3 regions of the Clostridium taeniosporum genome follow, and region 1 is predicted to be linked to each of the others. Evidence: a T-box and tRNA genes for the amino acid it is inferred to sense, from the RefSeq annotation. Region 1 holds a T-box; the other regions hold tRNA genes.
What was found. The T-box of region 1 lies ahead of argS (arginine--tRNA ligase). A T-box ahead of a tRNA ligase gene usually reads a tRNA of that ligase, here a tRNA-Arg.
Positions count from the first base shown of each region.

Region 2: it has a tRNA-Arg gene. The T-box ahead of argS (arginine--tRNA ligase) is inferred to sense a tRNA for this amino acid. The anticodon was not compared.
Region 3: it has a tRNA-Arg gene. The T-box ahead of argS (arginine--tRNA ligase) is inferred to sense a tRNA for this amino acid. The anticodon was not compared.

Region 1 covers NZ_CP017253.2:2,220,570-2,226,817, forward strand. Annotated here, with positions in the region: gene BGI42_RS10205 (FeoB-associated Cys-rich membrane protein) at 177-329, shown strand; gene BGI42_RS10210 (AI-2E family transporter) at 517-1,629, opposite strand; gene argS (arginine--tRNA ligase) at 2,000-3,691, opposite strand; T-box leader at 3,834-4,063, opposite strand; gene BGI42_RS10220 (Ppx/GppA phosphatase family protein) at 4,222-5,727, shown strand; gene BGI42_RS10225 (site-2 protease family protein) at 5,828-6,248, opposite strand, start outside.
Region 2 covers NZ_CP017253.2:1,811,788-1,818,035, reverse strand. Annotated here, with positions in the region: gene msrB (peptide-methionine (R)-S-oxide reductase MsrB) at 1-672, shown strand, start outside; tRNA gene BGI42_RS08385 (tRNA-Arg) at 1,059-1,135, shown strand; tRNA gene BGI42_RS08380 (tRNA-Lys) at 1,141-1,216, shown strand; gene BGI42_RS08375 (helix-turn-helix transcriptional regulator) at 1,825-2,739, shown strand; gene BGI42_RS08370 (ABC transporter ATP-binding protein) at 2,980-4,794, shown strand; gene BGI42_RS08365 (ABC transporter ATP-binding protein) at 4,787-6,248, shown strand, end outside.
Region 3 covers NZ_CP017253.2:1,818,160-1,821,134, reverse strand. Annotated here, with positions in the region: gene gloA2 (SMU1112c/YaeR family gloxylase I-like metalloprotein) at 149-529, shown strand; gene BGI42_RS08420 ((deoxy)nucleoside triphosphate pyrophosphohydrolase) at 612-995, shown strand; tRNA gene BGI42_RS08415 (tRNA-Arg) at 1,186-1,262, shown strand; tRNA gene BGI42_RS08410 (tRNA-Lys) at 1,268-1,343, shown strand; tRNA gene BGI42_RS08405 (tRNA-Arg) at 1,718-1,794, shown strand; tRNA gene BGI42_RS08400 (tRNA-Lys) at 1,801-1,876, shown strand; gene mscL (large conductance mechanosensitive channel protein MscL) at 2,343-2,771, shown strand; gene msrB (peptide-methionine (R)-S-oxide reductase MsrB) at 2,815-2,975, shown strand, end outside.

The DNA.
Region 1 (6,248 bases):
AAATAAATAATAAGTCAAAGATGTGACGGATATTTTATGAAATAAAGTATCTTGGAACCTGCTAATAATTATGCTATTAGTAGGTTCCAAGAAGGAAATAGTTTACAAAACAAACTAGCACACTGATTAGTTATTTATTTGAATGTGCCTAATTATTACATAAGGTGATGTTATTTATGATAGAAATAATTTGTACTATACTAATTGTTTTATCTTCACTTTTTATAATTATAAAATCTATAAAAAGTTCATCTAAAGGTAATTGTAATTGTAGTAGTAATTGTAAAAATTGTTCTAAAACATGTGGTGATATTTTAAATAAAAAATAGATTATATTCTAGAGTGTTGATATATTTTCAACACTCTTTTAAATATAATCTATTTTTGAGTTATATTTATGTAGTATATTAACATATATAACAAAAGCAATAAAATGAATCAACTTAATAATTTAAAATTATAATACCAATTTATCTATTCATACATGAGCATCTATTAAAAACGTAATGCTTCTTTTTATAATTTTTTAAATAAACTTGGATCTTTACGCTTATAGTATTCTACTAGTCTAATATAATAAATATTAATTGTAGCTAATGTAGGTGATGCCAATAACATTCCTATAGGCCCCCAGAATGCACCCCCTATTATTACCCCCATTATAATCCAGAATGGTTTTACCCCTACTTTTGCTCCTATAAGTTTAGGGTCAAGATACCATGCATCAAATTGTTGAATTAAAAGTAAAAGTATAAATACTATAAGAGCCTTCATAGGTGAAACAAAAATACACATTACAACTCCAACTATTTCTCCTATAAAAGGTCCAAAATACGGTATCATATTAGTAACGGCTACTATAATTGATAATAGTAAAGCATATGGTGATTTAACAATCACTAAACAAATCAGAGCTATAAAACCTATTATAGCTGAATCTATAGCCTTTGTTCCTATATATACACCTATCATCTTATTATAAATTTTACAAGCTTTAATCAATTTATCAGCTTTCTTTTCTTTTAAAATTATATGCATTAAAGTTTTTAACCCATTTATTAACTGCTCTTTATCATTTAATACATATACAGCTATTAAAAATCCAAATATTATTTTTACTAAATTTCCCGTAAAAGACAATAGATAACTTAACATTCCTTGCAATAAGGTTACTGTAAAATTCCCCATTTTAATTGATAAAAATTCAATTTTATCAACTAAACCTGCATTAATTATTAATTGGCTTATTTTAGGATTTTTTATAGCCTTATCAATCCATTCTTGAATTGTGTCCATATAATTTGGTACTTCTTTACTTATACTACCTATACTATCTATTAAGCTAGGTATAGTAAAAAAGAAAAATATTATTACTATTCCTGTTATAATTGCATATGTTGCTAAAATAGATTTTCCCCTTGACATTTTAAACTGCCTTTCTAAAAACATCATTATTGGATTTAACATATAAGCAAAAACTATGGCATATATAAATGGTGAAATAATGGACATAAAACGATTTGTTATTTTAAATAAAATTTCATAATTATCTATTAATTTGTATAAAATAATTGCTATTATAGCAATTGTTAGTATATCTCTATATTTTACATTCTTATTTATATTCATTTTTTCCCTCCCTTCCAAAAGTAATTATTACCAAATATTATATCATATATTATTTTTATAAAAATTAATTCTTTGTTAATTTAAGTTTAGTAATTTATAAAATATCTACACCATGATTTTTTAATTGAAAGTAGATAATTGAGAGTTTAGAATTTTAATTTAAAATCGTAAAACTTTTCTAAAAATACATATTTAAAAATTTCCCAAGAAATTTTTTCATTAACTCTTAACCTTTTGTTCTCCTCTCTCAACTAATATTTGATCTAACTTAAATTTTATCAATCTTTCAAATTTTGAGAATTCTATGCTTTCATAAACATTAAAAAGCAGCTAGAAACCTAATTAAAACTTCTAACTGCCCTTGATTTTGTTACATTTTTTCTACTACATCAATTCCTAATAATTCCAAACCATTTTTTATGACTTGTAAGCTACTCTTTACTAAGTTTAATCTAGTTGCTTTTAAAACTTCATCTTCTAAATTTAATACTGAATGTGCATTATAAAATTTATTAAATGCTTTTGCAACTTCTATTACATATCTTGTTAAGATTGAAGGCTCTAATTTATCTATAGCAAGTTTAATTTGTTTATTAAAATTAGCTAAAACTTTAACTAATTCAAATTCTTCTTTTGAAGATAATTTACTGTAATCAACTTCTGAAGAAATATTTTCAGCCCTACTTAATATACTATTAGCTCTAGCATATGAATATTGAACGTATGGACCTGTTTCTCCTTCAAATGATAATATTTCCTTCCAGTCGAATACAATATCTTTTTCTCTTGAATTCTTTAGATAAGTGAATATAACAGCTCCGACACCAATTTTCTTAGCTACTTCTTCTTTATTTTCAAGATTTGGATTTTTTTCATTTATAACATCTAAAGTTTTTTCTATTGATTCTCTTATTAAATCATCAAGTAATACAACTTCTCCCTTTCTTGTTGAAAGTTTTCTATCTGCAAATTTAACTAATCCAAATCCTACATGAACACAATCCTTTGCCCATTCATGTCCTGCAAGTTCTAATACTTTAAATACTTGTTTAAAGTGTAATGCTTGAGGAGTTCCAACAACATAGATACTCTTATAAAAATCATAAGTTTTCTTTCTATACATTGCTGCTGCTAAATCTCTTGTTGCATATATAGAAGCACCATCACCTTTTAAAACTATACAAGGAGGCATATTGTAATCATCCAACATCACAACTTGTGCTCCATTACTTTCAACAAGTAGCCCTTTATCTTTTAATTCATTAACTACTACATCCATTTTATCATTATAGAATGCTTCTCCAGCTAAAGAATCAAATTTAACACCTAGTATATCATAAACTCTTTCAAATTCTTTTAAACTTAAATCTCTAAATCTCTTCCATAAAGCTTGTGCTTCTGGATCTCCTGTTTCTAGCTTTTTAAAATACATTCTACCTTCATCTTCTAAGCTAGGATCTTTTTCAGCTTCTTCATGGAATTTAACATATATTCTTAAAAGTTCATCAATTGGAGCTTTTTCTAAAGCTTTTTCGTCTACCCATCTGTTATAAGCTGATATAAGCTTACCAAATTGTGTTCCCCAATCTCCTAAATGATTTATCCCAACAACATCATAACCTTCTTTTTTAAACATCTTATATAAAGAATTACCAATAGCTGTTGTAAATAAATGACCTACATGGAATGGTTTGGCAATATTTGGTGAAGAATACTCAACACAAACAGTTTTTCCTTCCCCTATATTAGATTCTCCATATTTTTCTTCTTCTTTTAATATATTGCCTATAGTATTTTCAGCAAATATTCCTTTATCAACAAAGAAGTTTAAATATGGTCCTAAATTTTCAATTCTCTCAAATCCATCTTTGTTAATAGCATCTTTTAAAGTTTCAGCTATCATATTTGGTGCTTTTCTCATTACTTTTGAAAGTTGGAAACATGGAAAAGCGTAATCACCCATTTCAGACTTAGGTGGTATTTCAATAAGTTTCTCTATAGTAGCAACATCTAATTCTACATGTTCTTTTATTAGCTGTGCAATTTTATTTTTATAATCCATTAATATATCCTCCTAGAGTTTATTGATTTTAATCATATTCAAATAAATAACTAGTCAGTATACTAGTTTATTTTCATATGCCTTAATAGTATCAACAAAAAATTATGTATTTTTATAAATAAAAAAATCCCCCTCTAAAAAATTAAGAGACGAATTATCCGCGGTACCACTCTAATTGTATTTTTATAATATATTTATACTACAAAAATACCACTTAACTTTTAACGCAAGTTGTTGCGATCATCCCTACTTTTTTAAAATTTCAGGTGATTTCTCCAAGGCTCTTTTCCTATAATATATCTCATAAGGCTTACACCATCCCTTACTCGCTTTAAGAATCAACTATAGTACTCTCCTCTTCACAGAAATTCTCTATATTAATCTTCATTCATTATACAAATCCACCTTAAATTTGTCAATGTAAAAACAATAAAAACCAACTCATCATATGAATTATTTTTTAAATGATGTATAATGGTAATATTAATTTAATAATTAATATTAATATTAGTACTTTAAGGAGTTATAAAATGAAAAAAATAGGTGTTATATATATTGGTTCTAATTCAGTTAAATTTACATTAATGAATGTAATGGAAAATGGATATTACAAAATTATTGGAGAATCTAGTAATGATATTAAACTTGCTTTAGATTTATTAGATGATACTAAAATATCGGATAATAAAATAAATGAAACACTATCAAATGTTCGTTCATTTAAATCACTATGTAACTTTTCAGAAGTAAAAGAAATTATAGCAGTTGCTACTTGTGCTTTAAAAGAAGCCTCTAACTGTAACGAATTCCTTCAAAAAATTAAAGATCAATTTAATATAACTGTTAATTTATTATCATATGAACAAGAAATGCATTATAGTTATCTTGGAGTAACAAGAAGTATTTATGTAAAGAATTCTCTTATAGTAGATATTTGTGGCTCTTCTACTCATTTAACTTGGGTTAAGAACGGCAAAATGGAAAAGAACACCACAATACCACTAGGTTCTTTAACTTGTACATTTAAATATAATTTACAAGATAGAGTATGTTACGAAAATTTAGAAAAAGCTATTTTATATTTAACTAATATACTTAATGATATTGAATGGTTAAAAAAAGAAAATTTTGATTCTATAATCACTGTTGGAAGTACGGCTAGAACTCTTTGTAAAATTGATAAAGCTAAAAAAAGATATCCTTTTGATATTCTTCATAACTATAAACTAAATGAAAATGATGTTTACAAAATATATAATTTAATAAAATGTAAAGATTTTAAACAAAGAACTAAAATTGAAGGATTAACTGTAGAAAAATCCGATTTAATAGTTGGTGGTTTAAGTATTTTAAATACTATAATTGAAAAAGTGCCTTGTGACGATATAATAATTTCAGGTCGTGGTTTAAGAGAAGGTATAATGTTTGAATATATAAATAATCATTATAAACCTATTGATGATATATTAGATTATAACTTAAATGGTATAATTGAATATTTAAATATAAATAAAGTACATGCTGAACATGTTTTTAATATAACTTCAACTTTATTTAACGAATTAAAGCCTCTCCATAAATTAGGAGATAAGTATAATAACATATTAAAAACTGCTACATTATTACATGATTCAGGAATTAGTATTGATTATTATCATCATCATAAACATTCTTTTTATGTAATATTAAATTCAAATATTAACGGTCTTAGCCATAGAGAATTGTTTATGAGTGCAGCTATTGCGGCTACTAATAATGAAAGAGATAAAATAGCTTTACCCCCTTTCTTCTCAATAATAAATAAATTAGATATAAAAGCTATAAATTACATAAATATATTACTTATGATTGCTGAACATTTAGATTTAAGTCTTGAAAGAGCTGTAAATTATTTAAGTATAGATATAAAAGGTGATGCTGTTTTAATTAATTTATCATCTCATTTAAATATAGATTTAGAAATTAAACAAGTTCTTAAGTTTAAAGATAGATTTAAAGAGATTTATGGTAAAAACTTAGAAGTAAAACAAATTTAAAAAAAATAAGTTCGAAAACAGTTTAAAGTTTTCGAACTTATTTTTAAGTTATGTTGAATACTTAATTTCTTTATGTCATCTATTGTAATAAATTTTATAATTAAAATAAAGTAAATACAAATGATGCTAAATTCATTAACTGACCATATAAAAAATTTACTGGTGTTCTAATTATAAAACCACCAAAAAACACTATTCCTATTAACATTAATATTTGATATTTATATAATTGATCTCCCATTTTACGAAATTTCTTTGGCATTAAATCCTGTAATACCCTAAATCCATCCAATCCCGGAATAGGTAATAGGTTAAATACAGCAAAGCTAATGTTAAGATATATAATATTCAAAATCATACTATATATAACTTCATAATATGATTTAGATAAAATATTAAGTGCAAATCTAACAAATATACCAGCTATAATTGAAAATATTAATGCTATAAGTAAATTAGCACATACCCCTGCTATGCTAACTTTTAAGTCATCTTTATAATAATTCTTATATGCAGATGGA
Region 2 (6,248 bases), 410 kb from region 1:
TACAAGACAGCAGTATTTTATCATGATGATAATCAAAAAAGAATTGTTGAAGAATATATAAAGCAACTAGAAAATAGTGGAGTTTATGATAAAGATATTGCTACTAAGTTGATAAAAGCTGAGTTTTTTTATCCAGCAGAGGAGTATCATCAAGATTATTACAAGAAAAATCCTTTAAGATATAAACTTTATTATAAAGGGTCAGGTAGAGAGTGTTATATTAAAAAACATTTAGAGAAAAATGAAGAAGAAAAAGAAAATTTAAAACAGAGGTTAACAGATATTCAATATGCTGTTACTCAAGAGAATGCTACAGAACCACCTTTTAGAAATGAGTACAATGACAATTATGAAGAGGGGATATATGTAGATATTGTAACTGGAAAGCCTCTTTTTTCATCTAAAGATAAATTTGATTCAGGGTGTGGATGGCCAGCTTTTTCAAAACCAATAAATAATGGTTATGTAAAAGAAATTGAGGATTATAGTCATGGAATTATAAGAACAGAGGTAAGAAGTAAAAATAGCAATTCACATCTTGGTCATGTGTTTAATGATGGACCAAAAGAGCTTGGAGGACTTAGATATTGTATAAATTCTTCTTCTTTAAAATTTATTCCAAAGAATAAAATGGAAGAAGAGGGTTATGGAAAATGGTTAGATAAAATATAGGATCTAATGAAATGAAAAATGCCTATAAAGATTTCTGGGCATTTTTCATGTTTTTTTATAGATAATATTAAAGTATTAAATGAAGAAATCTAGTAGAATTTTTAGATGCTTATGAAATGAAGAAATTTATGTTTTTCAGATAAAAACATAATAAATATGTTTGAGATTACTATATCTATAGTCAAAACAAATATCTAAATTTGAACTATCTTGGAATATTTTCAGTGAAATTGTAAAAATAATGTTGACAATTTGTAGCGTGTATATTACAATAAACAAGCGGTCAAGTTGTAGGGGATTTATATTTGATAGTGATGCACATTTATAAATCAGTTAAATTTGACAATCGTTTTATAATATGTATAATATTTACATGTTATGTATATGCGTTTTTAGCTCAGCTGGATAGAGCAACGCCCTTCTAAGGCGTGGGCCAGGGGTTCGAATCCCTTAAAACGCACCATTTTTGGTTCACTAGCTCAGTCGGTAGAGCACATGACTTTTAATCATGGTGTCCCGGGTTCGATTCCCGGGTGAGCCACCAAATCTTAAGCTTAAAGTAGAAATATAAATTTCTGCTTTAAGCTTTTTTTCATGTGCAATAGCTACTTTTTTTAATATATGCATTAGAATCTTTAATTAAAATTTTTTCATTATTACCACCATTAATTTTATAGTAATAGCATTATATCCATATTTATATAATTTTATTAAGATTAATGTTTAGTTTAATTTTAGATTTATAGCTAGTTGAAGGTTGTTAAATAAATCAAATAAAATATCAAAAATCAATAAGAATAATTAAGAAGACCAGGTAGTGATTATTAATCTAAATCTATTATATTGACAGATTATTACAATAGATATATACTGAAATTATCAATAAATAATGAAAATTATTATCAATAAAATAAGGTTTCATTATGTCTCCAAATCCAATTTACAAATAAAACTATATATAAGATTTTAAAATGTGATCTTTGCATATTAAAACAATATAATATTATTTGTTTTTATCTATATTTATTGAAATCATTATTTGGGATATAAAGAATATTTTAGATTTACCATGTGTAATAATAAGAATTTATATAGAAGTAGGTGATAATTATAGAAGCTATTATAGAAAAATATAATTTTTTCAATTCTAATATGGAAATATCCAGAAAAACAAATTTAAAAACCATATGTAATATTAAATGTAAAGATGGATTTGGAGTTATGACATGTTATCATGTTTTTCCAGGAATAGATTTGATTTTCAATGATTTTCATTGTTATCATTGTGAAGAAGCTCATAACTTGAAGAGTGAATTGATAGAAATTAATCATTGTCATAAAGGAAGGTATGAAAGTATTTTTGATGGCAGTAAATATGAATATTTAAGAGAAGGAGATTTATCATACAATATTGTTGGATCTAACTATGAATCAGGTGGATTTCCAATGGGATATTATGAAGGATGTTCAATACTAATAGATTATTCTATAGCAAAAAAATTTTTTTTATGTAATTATAATGATTTAAACATTGATTTAGGCAAGATGAAAAGATTATTGTTTAATAATAATTGGTATTTTATTGAAAAAGCAAAACCAGAAATTGAAAATATTTTTAAAGATTTATATAATACACCATCAATTAATAAATTATATTTTTATAAATTAAAAGTGTTAGAAGTATTATTGTTTTTAAGTAAATGTAGAGATGTAAAAAATCAAGAAAAATCTTATTATTATACAAAAGAACAAGTTGATTTGATTAAGGATGTTAGAGATTCAATTTTTCAACATTATAATAAAAAAATAACAGTAAAGGAATTATCAAATATTTATAATGTAAGTACAACCTTTTTGCAAAATGGATTTAAAGATATTTTAGGCAAAACAGTGGCAGAGTATATTAGAGAATTTCGAATATATAAAGCAGCAAAAATGATAAAAGAGACAAATGAAAGTATTATGGAAATTGCATTATGTGTGGGATATGACAATCCAAGTAAGTTTGCTTATACATTTAAAAAAGTTATGGGAAGTACCCCACTTAAGTATAGAAATAATCCTTAATTCAAATGGATTATTTTAATTTTTTTGGAGTAGAGAAAGAATAGATGAGTTAGTAAAATATGAATTAGCTAGAGAAATCACTAGTTAATTCATATTTTATTTTAATCTATATTTTAAGAAGATGTTGATATTGGAGTAAAAATAGAACTTGAAATGTAAGTTTTAATGGTAATTAAGAATTAGAAAAAGAATATCAGTATTTGTTTAAAATGTAGAAGATTATTAAAAGGAGAGGTGAGCATGAAAGAAAAAAGTGATGAAAAAATTAGTATACTTTCATTTGCAGGAAATTATAAATATTTAACAATATTAGGATGTATCCTGTCAGGAGTCAGTGCAATATTAGCACTTGTGCCATATTTATATATATGGAAGGTGGTATATGAGATATTTATGGCATTACCTAATATTAATAATGCTTCAAATGTTGCATATTATGGTTGGATGGCAGTAGCTTTTTCAGTTGGAGCAATTTTAATATATTTTATAGCCCTTATGTGTACTCATTTATCAGCTTTTAGAATTGCAAGAAATATGAGAAGTAAGGCACTTCATCATATGGTAAAATTACCACTTGGATATTTTGCAGAGAATGGAAGTGGGAAGCTTCGTAGAATAATCGATGAAAGTTCAGGTCAAACAGAGACATTTTTAGCCCATCAATTACCGGATTTAGTAGGTGCAATTGTAACTCCAGTTGGCATGTTAGTACTTTTATTGGTATTTGATTGGAGATTAGGACTAATTAGTTTAATTCCTATTGCTATTTCATTTGTATTTTTAAGTAGAATGATAGGAGAAAATATGAAATCATCTATAAAAGAATATCAAAATGCATTAGAGGATATGAATAATGAGGCTGTAGAATATGTAAGAGGAATACCTGTGGTTAAGACATTTGGACAAAGTATATTTTCATTTAAGAATTTTCATGATGCAATTATGAGATATAAAAAATGGACAGTAAATTACACTATATCACTTAGAATTCCTGTGTGTAATTTTACTGTAGCTGTTAATGGAATTTTTGCATTTTTAATTCCAGCTGGTATTTTATTAATTGGAAGTGCAGTAGATTATAAAACATTTTTATTAAATTTTATATTTTATATTATATTTACTCCGATTATTACTGTTATGGTAAATCGTATAATGTTTATGGGAGAAAATACTATGATAGCTAAAGATGCAACTAAACGTGTTTTGTATATATTAAATGAAAAAATATTAGAAGAGACAAAAAATCCTAAGAAACCAAAAGATTCAATTATTAAATTTAATAATGTTTCTTTTACTTATAAAGATGCAGCTAAACCAGCAGTTAAGAATTTATCATTTAAGATAAAGGATGGATCAACAGTAGCATTGGTTGGACCATCAGGAGGTGGTAAAACAACGGTTGCAAGTTTGATTCCAAGATTTTGGGATGTAGATACAGGAAGTATAACAATTGGTGGTGTAGATATAAGAGATATTGAGACGAGAGATTTAATGAATATGATATCTTTTGTGTTCCAAGAAACAAAGTTATTTAAGGAAAGTCTTTTTGAAAATATTAGATTATCAAAGCCTAATGCTACAAGAAAAGAAGTATTAGAGGCTGCAAAAGCAGCGCAGTGTGAAGAAATATTTGGAAAATTCCCAAATGGAATAGATACAATTATTGGAACTAAAGGAGTATATTTATCAGGAGGAGAAGCTCAACGTATTGCTTTAGCAAGAGCGATTTTAAAAGATGCTCCAATTGTACTTCTTGATGAAGCAACAGCCTTTGCAGATCCAGAAAATGAATATAAAATACAGCTTGCTTTTGAAAATTTGACAAAAGGTAAAACTGTGCTTATGATTGCACATAGGTTATCAACTATACAAAATGCAGATTGTATTATGGTATTAAAAGATGGAGAAGTTGTAGAGACAGGTACTCATAGTAAGTTAATTAAAAATGGTGAAATTTATGCTTCAATGTGGAAAAATTATGAAAGTTCTATTACTTGGAGAGTAGAAAATTCTTATATTAAAAATAAAAGAAAGGAGGGTGTTTTAAATGATTAATTATCTGAAGTATAAATTTGCATTAAGTGAACAAGGAGCAAAGGATTTAATTAAAGCAAGTATTGCTTGCACTTTAACAAACTTAAGTTTAATGTTTCCAATTGGAATTATATATATCCTTTTAGAAGAAATGATAGTACCTATATTAAAAGGAGGAACTCCATCATTCAATTTGGCAAAATATATAGCACTTTCAATAGTAGCATTAATTCTTATATTTGTATTTGAATATTTTCAATATAATAAAACGTTTTTTGCTTCATATACAGAAAGTGCCAATAAGAGAATATCTTTAGCAGAACAATTAAGGAAATTACCATTATCTTTTTTTGGTAAAAAAGATTTATCAGATTTAACAACAACTATAATGGGAGATTGTGCAGGTCTTGAAACAGCTTTTTCTCATTATATTCCGGAATTAATAGGTGCTGTATTATCTGTCATTATTGCTTCAATTGGTTTATTTGTTATGGACTATAAATTATCAATAGCACTTTTGTGGGTTATACCAGTAGCATTTATAATTGTAATTATTGGCAAATCAAAGCAAGATAAAGTAAATAATATAAAAAAACAAATAAAGCTTGATTATGGTGATAATATTCAAGAATGTATTGAAACCATTCGTGAACTTAAGGCTAATAATAAAAGTGATAGTTATCTAAAAGAACTAGATAAAAAATTAAAAAAGTCTGAGAGTATCCAAATTAAGGGGGAACTTAATACAGCAATGTTTGTTATTTCAGCACAGATGCTTTTAAAACTTGGCATTGCAACAGTTGTATTAGTTGGAGGGATGAACTTATTAAAAGGAGAGACGGATTTACTAACTTTTCTTATGTTTTTAATTGCTGCCTCTAGAATCTTTGAGCCACTTTCTACATCACTTACTAATCTTGCAGCTATATTTAATACACTACTGCAAATAAAGCGTATGCAAGAAATTGAAGGTCAAAATATTCAAACAGGAATAGATAATGCCACATACAATGGATATGATATTTGTTTTGAAAATGTTGGATTTTCTTATAATGATAATGAACAAGTGTTAAATGATGTATCATTTATAGCAAAGCAAGGAGAAATTACTGCATTAGTAGGTCCAAGCGGTGGAGGTAAAAGTACTGCAACTAAGTTAGCAGCACGATTTTGGGATATTGATAAAGGCAAGATCTTTTTAGGTGGTACTGATATTGCACAGGTTGATCCTGAACATTTGCTTAAAAATTATTCTATAGTATTTCAAGATGTAGTTTTATTTAATAATACTGTTATGGAAAATATTCGTATAGGTAGAAGAAATGCTACAGATGAAGAGGTTATTAAAGTGGCTAAAGCTGCAAGATGTGAAGAATTCATATCTAAAATGCCACAAGGGTATAAGACTATTATTGGTGAAAATGGTTGTACATTATCTGGAGGAGAAAGACAAAGATTGTCTATTGCAAGAGCAT
Region 3 (2,975 bases), 400 kb from region 1:
AACTAAAATTTGAAGGTTTATTATGAATTTAAACTTATCACCAATAGGAATAGAAAAACAAAAGAGGAAACTCATATGAATATAGAAAAATATAATTAGGTTTTTTTGGAAGTATTAGAGGTACACCAAGGTAGGAGATGACGAAATTATGAATTTAAGTACAATTCACCATATAGCAATAATAGTTTCAGATTATGAAAAGTCCAAAGATTTTTATGTAAATAAGTTAGGATTTAAAGTAATTAGAGAAAATTATAGATCTGATAGAGATGATTACAAGTTGGATGTAAAACTTGGAGATTGTGAGCTTGAAATATTTAAAATGAAAGATAGTCCTAAAAGGGTATCAAGACCAGAGGCTTGTGGCTTGAGGCATTTGGCATTTAAGGTAGAATGTATAGAAGAGGTTATTAATGAATTAAATGAAAAAGGAATAGAAACAGAGCCTGTAAGAATAGATGAGTTTACTAATAAGAAAATGACATTTTTCTTTGATCCAGATGGGTTACCATTAGAATTACATGAGTAATCACTTTACATTTTAAAATATAATCACTTAAGGATATAATGATAAAATGTGGAAGCATGATGAAAAAAGTGAGGAGATACATATGAAAACTGTAGAAGTAGTTGCAGCAATAATTAAGAAAGAAGATAAAATATTTATTACACGTAGGGGATATGGGGAATTTATTGATATGTGGGAATTTCCAGGTGGTAAAATTGAACTAGGTGAATCAAGAGAAGAAGCACTTCATCGTGAGATTAAAGAGGAATTAGAGTTAGAAATAAATGAATTAGAATATTTAACTACAATAGATTATGATTATTCTAATTTTCACTTAAAGATGCATTGTTTTATTTGCCAAATAGCTGGTGGCAAATTAAGCTTAAATGCTCATAATGATGCTAAGTGGATTACTTCTGATAAGTTAGATAATCAAAAGTGGGTTCCAGCAGATATTTTAGTAGTTAATAAACTTAAAAAGAAATAGTCCTAATTAATCATTTATTGTCTAAAATTATACTCTGTTATAATATTTATAGATAAAATGTAAAAAAGTGTTGACAATTTAAATCATGTATTTTATAATAGACAAGCAGTCAAGTTGCAGGACAGTTTCTTTAGGAAATACCTGGTTATAAAAAATTAAGATTTGATTGTAAGATACATATTTTAATTATGCGTTTTTAGCTCAGCTGGATAGAGCAACGCCCTTCTAAGGCGTGGGCCAGGGGTTCGAATCCCTTAAAACGCACCACTTTTGGTTCACTAGCTCAGTCGGTAGAGCACATGACTTTTAATCATGGTGTCCCGGGTTCGATTCCCGGGTGAGCCACCAAAAAAGTCTAAAGTAGAGATGTATATTTTTACTTTAGACTTTTTTATTTTATGAAAATTTATAGATTTTTAATTAAAATAGTTAGAATTTCATGGTTTATAGTGGAAAGTTAAGAAAAAAATCACTAATATATGTTAAAATATAATTACAAAGTATTAAAACTATTTTTAAGATAAATTATAACTAAATTTAATCTATTTTAGTATTATTTAAGTTAATTTAAAAAATAGTGTTGACAATTTAAATTATGTATCTTATAATAATCAAGCAGCCAAGTTTTGAGAACATTATATTTCATAATTATTATGTTTTAAAAATAATAAGATTTGATATTTGCATTATGACTTATATATGAATTTATGTATTGTGATTATGCGTTTTTAGCTCAGCTGGATAGAGCAACGCCCTTCTAAGGCGTGGGCCAGGGGTTCGAATCCCTTAAAACGCACCATTTTTTGGTTCACTAGCTCAGTCGGTAGAGCACATGACTTTTAATCATGGTGTCCCGGGTTCGATTCCCGGGTGAGCCACCAAAATAGTCTAAAGTAGAAATTTAGTTTTTTACTTTAGACTTTTTTTATTTGTGATAGAAAAAGGAAGCTTATTTATAAATATCAGCGCTAAATATGTTGATGTTTTTTATTTTATATATGAAAAAAATATAGGGTATAATAGAAATTATGAATAAGCTTTAGAATTTCACACTATTTTAGATTAATATTAAAAATAGATTAGTAATTGTCAAAACAGAATTTTAATGGTAATTATTAGTTTAAATATATTGAAGAAAAAAATGCTGTTTATACATAATATAGTTTATGCATGGAAATGAAGAAATAATTTAAATCCGAAGTCTTTCTTTAATGGAAAAGATGATTTCTTGGAACATGTATTAAAAGAATAATATTGTAAGATTTTTATGATTAAAAATGATTAAATGTGATAAAATATGAAAATATACAGAAATTAAAATAACTAAGGAGGAAAAAATAAAATCATATGAAGAAATTTTTGAGTGAATTTAAACAATTTGCATTAAAGGGAAGTGTGATTGATTTAGCAGTAGGTGTATTAATAGGTGGTGCATTTCAAGGTATAGTAAAATCTTTAACAAATGATATAATATCTCCATTAATAGGTATGTTTGCTAATAAAGATTTTAGTGAGTTGACTTTTGAAATTTTCGGTGCAGTTATTAAATACGGCTCATTTATAACTGCAGTAATAAATTTTTTAATAATGGCATTTTTAATATTTTTACTTGTTAAAGGTATGAATAAATTAAGTGATTTAGGTAAAAAAGACATTGTTGAAGAAGAAAAAGAAATTACAACTAAAGAATGTCCTTTTTGCTACAGTGAAATTGATATAAAAGCAACTCGTTGTCCAAAGTGTACATCTCAATTAGAAATGAAGGAAGAGGCATAATAATTAAAGCATTAGTAGAATACAATTATTTAGGAGGAGTAAAATGAGTTCAATTAAACTAGCAACTTTTGCAGGTGGATGTTTTTGGTGTATGGTTAAACCTTTTGATAAATATGATGGTATATTGAAAGTAGTTGTAGGATATACTGGTGGAAACATAATAAATCCAACGTATGAACAAGTATGTAACATGGATACAGGACA